3 linked regions of the Undibacterium parvum genome follow. The protein of the gene in region 1 interacts with the protein of each later gene in a pairwise test. Links are inferred from orthologs where the notes say so. Each region holds a gene or a part of one and is shown in the gene's direction. Other genes may lie near its edges.

What was found.
Region 2: the proteins of ssb (region 1) and EJN92_RS08895 interact in binary tests that used the Escherichia coli proteins (3 or more experiments, as listed by UniProt). The link is inferred for Undibacterium parvum from one-to-one orthologs.
Region 3: the proteins of ssb (region 1) and recO interact in binary tests that used the Escherichia coli proteins (3 or more experiments, as listed by UniProt). The link is inferred for Undibacterium parvum from one-to-one orthologs.

The regions. Positions count from the first base shown.
Region 1 is NZ_CP034464.1:2,762,182-2,765,323, forward strand. The notes cover bases 2-2,984. They hold ssb (single-stranded DNA-binding protein), read left to right. Parts: upstream 2-1,240; coding sequence 1,241-1,729; downstream 1,730-2,984. Other genes in these bases: EJN92_RS12075 (MFS transporter), read left to right, coding at 10-1,191; EJN92_RS12085 (hypothetical protein), read left to right, coding at 2,059-2,373; EJN92_RS12090 (methyl-accepting chemotaxis protein), read left to right, coding at 2,696-2,984. In the rest of the region: more of EJN92_RS12090, read left to right, coding at 2,985-3,142. UniProt on the Escherichia coli protein: Plays an important role in DNA replication, recombination and repair. Binds to ssDNA and to an array of partner proteins to recruit them to their sites of action during DNA metabolism. Acts as a sliding platform that migrates on DNA via reptation.
Region 2 is NZ_CP034464.1:2,038,764-2,041,867, reverse strand. Bases 62-3,006 are described here. They hold EJN92_RS08895 (primosomal protein N'), read left to right. Parts: upstream 62-480; coding sequence 481-2,532; downstream 2,533-3,006. Other genes in these bases: EJN92_RS08890 (hypothetical protein), read left to right, coding at 2,954-3,006. Outside these bases: hemE (uroporphyrinogen decarboxylase), read left to right, coding at 1-32; more of EJN92_RS08890, read left to right, coding at 3,007-3,104.
Region 3 is NZ_CP034464.1:248,815-251,869, reverse strand. Bases 160-3,055 are described here. They hold recO (DNA repair protein RecO), read left to right. Parts: upstream 160-1,134; coding sequence 1,135-1,977; downstream 1,978-3,055. Other genes in these bases: acpS (holo-ACP synthase), read left to right, coding at 2,729-3,055; pdxJ (pyridoxine 5'-phosphate synthase), read left to right, coding at 1,974-2,732; era (GTPase Era), read left to right, coding at 221-1,123; rnc (ribonuclease III), read left to right, coding at 160-224. In the rest of the region: more of rnc, read left to right, coding at 1-159. UniProt on the Escherichia coli protein: Involved in DNA repair and RecF pathway recombination.

The DNA.
Region 1 (3,142 bases):
GGGTCTGGGATGAATCGCCATGAAATCCTGACCAGCAGCTCGCTGGCGTCGATTTTTGCTTTGCGCATGTTGGGCTTGTTCCTGATTTTGCCCATTTTTGCGCTGCACGCCAAAACTTTGCCGGACGGCGGTAATTTAACCCTGGTCGGTCTGGCGATGGGGATTTATGGCCTTAGCCAGGCTTTTGCGCAGATACCTTTCGGTATCGCTTCAGATAAATTTGGCCGTAAGCGCATCATTGTGATTGGCTTGATACTGTTTGCGCTGGGCGCGCTGATTGCTGCTGCCTCGCACACCGTGATGGGCATTTTGATAGGTCGCGCGGTGCAGGGCGCAGGTGCCATCTCGGCCGCGCTGACTGCCCTGATCGCCGATTCTACCCGCGAGCAGCATAGAACCAAGGCGATGGCCATGGTGGGCGGCTCTATTGGCATTACTTTCGCGCTGTCATTGGTGATCGCACCGGTTTTGTATCAAAGCATAGGCATGAGTGGTATCTTTTTATTGACCGCGGTGTTGGCGGTGGTAGCGATAGGCGTGGTGATCTGGGTCACGCCAGCGGCACCTTCCATCGCGCACGCCGAGAAAATACCCCTGAGCGTGGTGTTGAAAAATCCAGAATTGATGCGCCTAAATTTAGGTGTATTCGTCTTACATCTGAGCCAGGTCGCGATGTTTGTAGTGGTGCCATCGGCCTTGGTCCAGTATGCCGATATCCCCCTTGCCTCGCACTGGAAGGTGTATCTACCGGTGGTGTTCGGTTCTTTCATCGCAATGCTGCCAGCGATTTTTATTGGTGAAAAACAGGGCAAGATGAAGCAGGTATTTATTTTTGCGATCGCCTTGCTGTTGCTGGTGCAATTGGGATTTTGGCAATTTATGGATAGCCCAGCGATATTGATAGGCTTACTGTTCGCGTTCTTCCTGGCGTTTAATATTCTGGAGGCGAGTCAGCCTTCTTTGGTGTCGCGTATGGCACCACCGGCGGCAAAGGGCGCGGCTTTGGGGGTGTACAACACTTTGCAGGCACTAGGTCTGGCCTGCGGCGGTTTGCTCGGTGGTTGGCTCAATCAGTATGCCGGAGCATCAACTGTGTTTATTGTGAGCGCCGCATTAAGCCTCTTCTGGCTTATAATCGCAGGCAAAATGCCCGAACTGCCGCGCCGCGCTAAAACTGCCGCTGTAGAGTAGGCGTCTACAAACTGTTTAACACTGAACCACAGAAATATAGGAGAGTCGCATGGCATCACTCAATAAAGTCCAGATCATTGGCAATCTCGGACGTGATCCGGAAACCCGTTACATGCCCAGCGGCGACGCCATGACCAGCATCACGGTAGCGACTACCGAGAACTGGAAAGACAAGGCGACCGGCGAAAAGAAAGAAGCGACAGAATGGCATCGCATCACTTTCTTCGGTAAGTTGGCTGAAATCGCCGGTCAATACCTGAAAAAAGGCTCACAAGTTTACGTAGAAGGTAGCTTGCGTACCCGTAAGTACACCGACAAAGACGGCGTAGAAAAATACGCAACCGATATCAAGGCCGACACCATGCAAATGCTGGGTAGTCGTCAGGGTATGGGCGGCGGCGCTCCTATGGATGATGAGTCTTACGGTGGCGGCGCACCGTCAGCGCCACGTCAAAGCGCAGCACCGGCACCACGTCCTGCACCAGCAGCGCGTCCGGCACCGAATTTCTCTGACATGGATGACGACATCCCTTTTTAATTCCTGTTAATGGAAAGTGCCAAACAAAAAAGCAGACTTTTACTAGTCTGCTTTTTTTATTTTCAGAGTGGCTTTTCATCATGCTTGAACTCCATAGGGACTCGAGTCCTCGTGAATTTTTTTTGGCAAAAAATCATCAAAATCTAAAAACATCTTGGTTTTTAATGGAAATAAGGTTTTTTTGATACTTATTTGAGTAAATAATTTAAAAATATTCGTATTTTGTATCGTTTTGTGTCAACGCTTCTGTCTATGCCTGCGTTTTGGCTAGTATAGAATCTTTGCCTGCACACAGTCTGAAGCGAAGATTCCCACCAAGGAGTCTTAAAATGATTTACGAAATTCTGGTTCGCCCATCGTATAGCAAACGTATGACCTCAGACCATCTGGTATGGATAGAGAGCGACTTGCCTACGCGTTCATTTGAAAAGTGGTTGTTTGAGCAATCGCTGATGGATGGTAGTGGCCGCGCAGCGATAGTGCGCTGGAGCATAGTACAGAGCCAAAAGCCTGCGCACTTCAAGTTAGCGACACAAGCCAAGGCTTTAATCAGCCGTATCACTGAATTGATGAGTGCTAGCCCAGAATTGGCGATGCCGCAGCAAGAACTGCAATTGAAAAATAAATCGCTGGCCTTGGCCTAAGGTTTAGAATCAAATGCGCTGATGCCAGGCGCATAGATCAATGCTAGTCTCGGTTTTAGAAAGCCCTTTCGGATATTTTCCGAAGGGGCTTTCTGCGTTAACACGAATATTCTGATCAATTCTTGAGATTCTCAAACTGCCAGTAGTCGCAGATAAATCTAAGGCTTAGGCTTAGGCTTAAGAATATTCGCGAGATGCATTTTTTGGAACTAAACTGGTTTTCGTTCATGCGGAATAGTATGTAATCTGATACTGTTCTTGTTAAGCACATTAGTTACCTTGAAAAAATTAATAACTTGCTATCTCTACCCAGGAGAAGACTATGTTAGGTTTGAGACAAATACATCAACTGAGCATCGCTAAACGACTTGGCATCCTCATCCTCAGTGCAGTGCTTGGCATCGCCGCACTAACAGCAATTTTTCTGTATTCTGAAAAATCTCTGATCATAGAAGAACGGAAAAGTAACGTCAGGCAAACCGTAGAGGTTGCGCACAGCCTGGTGCTTCATTATCACAGCTTGATTGCGCCAGATAAATTCAGTGAAGATGAGGCTAAACAGGGCGCGATGAAGGCAATCAAAAGTCTGCGTTACGGCGAAGGTGAGTATATCTGGATCAACGATATGCAACCCAAGATGATTATGCATCCGATTAAGCCCGAGTTAGACGGCAAGGATTTGTCCGGCAATAAAGACCCCACGGGAAAGTTTTTATTTGTTGAATTTGTCGAAGTAGTCAAGGCCAAGGGGGCGGGCTTTGTGTTGTAT
Region 2 (3,104 bases), 720 kb from region 1 along the record:
TGAGTCGTAAAATGCGCCAGAATGCGGCGTAATGTGCACTACAAAATAGTAAATAATTGGCATGCTTAAGATTTAACGAAGGCATATCGCCGCCCAGCCCAGTAGATTCGTCATGTTGCTCTGCACAACGTAGCAGCCATGCGGATCTCAAGGCAAAATGGCTGGGAAAGTGAATGAATTAGCCATATCAAATTTGCTGCATTTTGGCCTTCATTCTGTTACTTATGCACAAATTTGGGGAAACAAAAATCCACCAGAAAATTTATTTTCAGTATTTTTGTTTTTTTGCAAGTCATTGTTTTTAAACGAAATATTTTTTGCTTTTAGATTGAGCATTCTGTTGAGACCCGCATAAAACCTAGCATAAAGGGGGGGCAATAGATAGTTCTCCACAAAGTTATCCACAGAATATGTGGATATGTCAAAAAACCCTTATAAAACCGATAGTTAGCTCACTTCTTCAAGGTCTACATTAAGTTCGTGGAACATTGCATACTCAAAGTCGCACTTGACACACCGTTAGATCGCTTTTTTGACTACCGCTGGCCGACTAGCGCAATTACGAATGCAGAGGGCGAACAAGTCGTCCCAGCTTTACCGCAAATTGGGCAATTGGTGCTATTGCCGTTTGGCAGTCAGCAATTAATGGGTTTGATCGTCGCGATCAGTGATCACACCGACGTGCCTGAGGCCAAACTGAAAGATGCACTGGAATTGCGCAGCCAATTGCCAGGCTTGAGCGAAGAATGGATAGCGCTGTGCCGTTTCGCTGCGGATTACTATCAACGGCCCTTGGGTGAAGTCGCCTTGCCTGCTCTGCCACGCAATTTGCGGGTAGGCAAAGCGGGCACGCTGGAGCGCAATCTTAAAAAACTTGCCAAGCTGGTACCGGCCCTCGATGCCAATCCAAATCCAGAACCGCCGCTCAATCCGGCGCAACAAGCGGCGGTCGATGCCATTGCGGGCGCGCCAGGTTTTGCACCTAGTCTTTTGTACGGAGTGACCGGCAGCGGCAAGACCGAAGTCTACTTGCAGGCCGCGGCGAAGATTTTGGCGCAGGCGGCGCAGGCTCAAGTACTTATTTTGGTACCAGAAATCAATCTCACCCCGCAGTTGGAAAACAATATCCGCAAGCGGTTTTCTGGCATACAGATTGCCACTTTGCACAGCGGCATGGCAGAAGGTGAGCGGCTGCAGCATTGGCTGGCCGCGCATCTGGGGCAGGCCCGCATCATACTCGGCACCCGCCTAGCGATACTTGCCTCGCTACCCCATTTAAAAATGATCGTGATCGATGAAGAGCACGATCCTTCTTATAAGCAACAAGAAGGACTGCGCTATTCGGCGCGTGATCTGGCTGTCTGGCGTGCTCATCAATTGGCGATACCGGTCGTGCTGGGCTCGGCCACTCCTTCGCTGGAAAGCTGGCAGCATGCCAAAGTGGGGCGTTACCGTAAGCTGGAATTACGTGAACGGGCCGTCAAGGATGCAGTTTTACCCGTGGTGCGCGTCATCAATCAAGAGCATGAAAAACCCAAAGATGGTTTGACCACGCCGCTCATCAACGCGATACACCGTCGTCTTGAGAAGGGTGAGCAGTCACTCCTGTTTCTGAATCGGCGTGGATACTCGCCCGTGATCGCCTGCGATGCCTGTGGCTGGATCAGTGATTGCACGCGCTGCACCGCGCATCTGGTGATGCATAAGTTGGAAAATAAGTTGCGCTGCCACCATTGCGGTTACGAGCAAAGGATACCGCGTCATTGCCCCACTTGCGGCAATATTGATCTGCAACCTCTGGGGCGTGGCACTCAAAGATTGGAAGAGGGCCTGAAATTAATTTTTCCTGAGGCCAGGGTTTTTCGTATCGATGCCGATTCCACCCGCTTAAAAGGCAGCGCTGCCGCCGCCTTCGATACCGTGCACAGGGGCGAGGTGGATATTTTGATCGGCACTCAAATGGTTGCCAAAGGGCATGATTTTAAAAACTTGACCCTGGTCGGCGCGCTCAATCCCGACAGCGCCCTGTTCTCACAAGATTACCGCGCCAGCGAGCGATTGTTCGCGCAATTGATGCAGGTGGCAGGCCGTGCCGGGCGCGCCGCGCAAAAGCAGGGCGGGAATATCAGCGAAGTGTTGATACAGACCCGTTATCCCGACCATCCTCTGTACCACGCCCTGATGGCGCACGATTACGATCGCTTTGCCAATGATTTGCTGGACGAGCGTCAGCAGGCCTGCATGCCGCCGTTTATGTATCAGGCGCTATTGCGGGCCGAAGCCAAGGAGCTGCAAAGCGCTCTGGACTTCCTACATCAGGCCGCCAATTGTTGTGCTCATGTCGGCATCACCATCCATGAGCCTATACCTATGAGTATGACGCGGGTGGCAAATGTGGATAGGGCGCAATTATTGGTAGAGTCAGTCTCACGCCCAGCCTTGCAGGCGTTTTTGAAGGAGTGGATAGCGACTTTACGGGGTTTGAAAAGCCGCCTGAAATGGGGCGTAGAAATAGACCCCGTGGATATTTAAAATAAGGCAGCCCGCTTGCGCATATTCCATGCGGCTGTTGGCGGTGCATGGCTGGTACACCGCATAGATGCTCATTGTTGGGCTATGCCTGCGTAACAAGCAAGCCCGGCGCGGCTTAGCGGCGGTTTCGCTCGTTCCGCCATATGTATCACGACCTATGCCCGTTTGAATTCTTTGAAGACTATGCTAGCGCCAAACTTTGGGTGACTCAGCAAATACCCGGTCTGCGCTAGACCTTCTGTCTTCAGCTTAAGACTAGATTAAGGCTACATTAAGTATCGATTACTAATACTTGATATTTGTCGCTAGCGAAATTTGATACTTGCCCTCTACACTGGCGCTGCCTAAATGGCAATGGACGCAGGGCAAGCTTCGCAGGTGCTGCGTGCTTTCAGACACACTCTTAATAGGAATAAACGCAATGTTGAAACTCAAAGCTGGCCTGACACTGAGCGCCCTGTGTGCAGGATTGTCCGGTTGCTACGTGGTGCCTATGCAATCGTATTCTAATAGCAATAATAGTCTGAACTCCGCAAATGCCTCGGCCGTTGCCATACTGCCGCCGCTGCCGC
Region 3 (3,055 bases), 2.5 Mb from region 1 along the record:
TGGAGACCGCACTGTCGATACTTTCAAAGACCCCTGCCGCTAGAAAAAAAAGTAAGCCAAGAACTTCTCAGTTGAAACTGGCGGGGATTGCTACCATACAGGCGGATAGTCGCATAGACAACGACAGCGAAGCACTCGATTCAAAACCGGCTCAGGGTGTTTTTAATGGCATAAATAATCCTGACGTCGCAACACAACATAACTTAGATCCGAAAACAGTATGACTGATACCTTTGATAATTCTGAATTCCGATGTGGTTACATTGCCATTGTTGGTCGTCCTAATGTTGGTAAATCCACGCTGATGAATGCGCTAATTGGTGCAAAGGTGAGTATTACCTCACGCAAGGCGCAGACTACTCGGCATCGCATCACAGGCATACAGACCAAAGACAATGCTCAGTATATTTACGTGGATACACCAGGATTTCAAACCAGACACTCGAATCCTTTAAATCGCACCTTAAATCGTACAGTGACGAATACATTGACAGCTTCTGATGTCATTTTGTTTATTATTGAAGCGGGAACTTTTGGCGCGGCTGATCAACAGGTAATCGATTTGTTGCCCAAAAATGTACCTTGTATTTTGGTGATTAATAAGTCCGATCGCGTTAAAGATAAGGCGGTGATGATGCCCTTTGCGCAAAAAATTATGGCCTTGTTTCCTTTTGCTGCGGTGGTGCCAGTTTCTGCTACCTTGGGATTTCAATTGGAAAATCTGGAAGGCGAGACAAAAAAATATTTGCCTCTGAATGCTCCAGTTTTCGGCGAAGACGATATTACTGATCGTAGCGAAAAATTTCTCGCAACGGAGATCGTACGTGAGAAGCTATTTCGTTTTGTCGGTGATGAATTGCCTTATACCAGCACAGTGTTGCTAGAGAAATTTGAGCAAGAAGGTAACTTGCGACGTATTTTTATTGCGATCTTGGTCGAGCGCGATGGGCATAAATCAATGGTGATCGGGAATAAAGGCGCTCGCCTCAAAGACATCTCGACACAGTCTCGTCAAGACATGGAAAAATTGTTTGGCGGTCCCGTGTATCTTGAAATTTGGATTAAGGTTAAATCCGGCTGGGCGGATAACGAAGCTGGTTTGCGTGCGTACGGCTACGAATAAAACGACTCATGATGGAGGCGCTAATACGTCCCGATTTTGAGGTTTTGGCTGAAGGTGAGGCGCAAGGTGCCAAGTCGCCTATCATCCCGCCATCTCGGCCTATTAATACCGCAAAGCCGCGTGAGAAACGAATTCTGCAAAAAGATATTCGTTGTTTGCATCAGCCTGGCTTTGTGCTCCATTCTTATCCGTATAAAGAGACTAGTCTTATTCTCGACGTGTTTAGTCGCGACTACGGCCGCGTTGCTTTGGTCGCGAAAGGCGCTAAGCGCCCACACTCACAGTTACGTAATGTTTTACAGAGCTTTCAGCCCTTGAATCTAGGTTGGAGTGGAAAGTCTGAAATACGTACTTTGATCTCTGCCGAGTGGGTAGGGGGCATGCTCCCATTAGAAAAATCCGGACTCTTGTGCGGATTTTATCTGAATGAATTGTTGTTGAAGTTCCTCCTAAAAGACGCACCGCACGCCCTATTATTTAATCATTATGTATCGACATTAAGTCAACTTGCGCACAACGAGCCAGCGCAAATAGTGCTGAGGAAGTTTGAGTTGGCTTTGTTGACAGAATCTGGCTTAATCGGCGATCTATCCGTTTGTACTTTGTCGAAGAGTAGACTGATTGCAGATCAGTATTATGTACTTGAGCCAGAAAACGGTGCGCGTCCGGCTAGGGCAAGCGATAATATCCCTCGGGTACTCGGAAAAACGCTGCTCGATATGTGCAATGAGAATTACTCTGATACGACTACTCAGTTGCAAAGCAAAATATTGATGCGATTTTTACTCACGCATCATTTACATGGTATCCCCTTAAATACTAGACAAATTCTGATAGATTTGCAGAGGCTATGAATATTCACAACCAAACACAATTAATTGATCTCGGCATCAATATTGATCATGTCGCCACTTTGCGCAATGCGCGTGGGACGGCTTACCCCGATCCTTTGCAAGCAGCGCGCATCGCCGAGGAGGCTGGCGCTGATTGCATTACTTTGCACATGCGTGAGGACCGCCGTCATATTAAAGATGAGGATGTGAGACGCCTTCGTCCTCTAATACTGACTAGGATGAATCTAGAGGCGGCAGTGACCGCTGAAATGATAGATTTCGCTTGCAGTATTAAGCCACAAGATGTTTGCCTGGTTCCCGAGCGTCGCGATGAGGTGACTACTGAAGGCGGGCTTGATGTTGTTAAGTATTTTTCGAGAGTGGAATCTGCGGTCAGGCAGTTGCAGGCAGAGGGGATACGCGTGAGTCTGTTCATTGATGCCGACGAACAGCAGATGCAGGCATCCAAAGAAGTTGGTGCGACGGTTGTCGAAATTCATACCGGCCGATATGCCGATGCACTTGACCCAATGGCGCAAGCGAAAGAGTTGGAGCGAGTACATTCAGGTGTACTTGAAGCAGTCAAAAGAGGTTTAAAAGTGAATGCCGGACATGGTCTGCATTATACGAATGTACAGGCAATCGCGGCTATTCCCGCAATATCCGAGTTAAATATTGGCCATGCGATTGTTGCGCACGCACTTTTTGTCGGCTGGAGTAAGGCTGTTAGCGACATGAAGGCTATCATGGTGCAGGCAAGGTTAAGTGCCAAATGATCTTTGGCGTTGGTACTGATATCGTTCAGATTTCCCGCATAGATGCCGCCTTGTTGCGTAGTGGTGAACGATTTGCTGAGAAGATACTCGGCTCCGATGAAATTCTTATTTATCGTGCACGTAAGGCAAAGTCTAGCGTTCTCGGGCTGAGATTTTTGGCCAGCCGCTTTGCAGCAAAAGAGGCTTTTTCTAAAGCTTTAGGATTGGGGATGCGTGCGCCTATGAGTTGGCAGGCGGTTCAAGTTTTGAATGAGGCTGACGGTCGTCCGAGTGCCAAACTTAGCAGTCAACTAGGCGATTGGATGGGCGAACGCAAGCTGAGT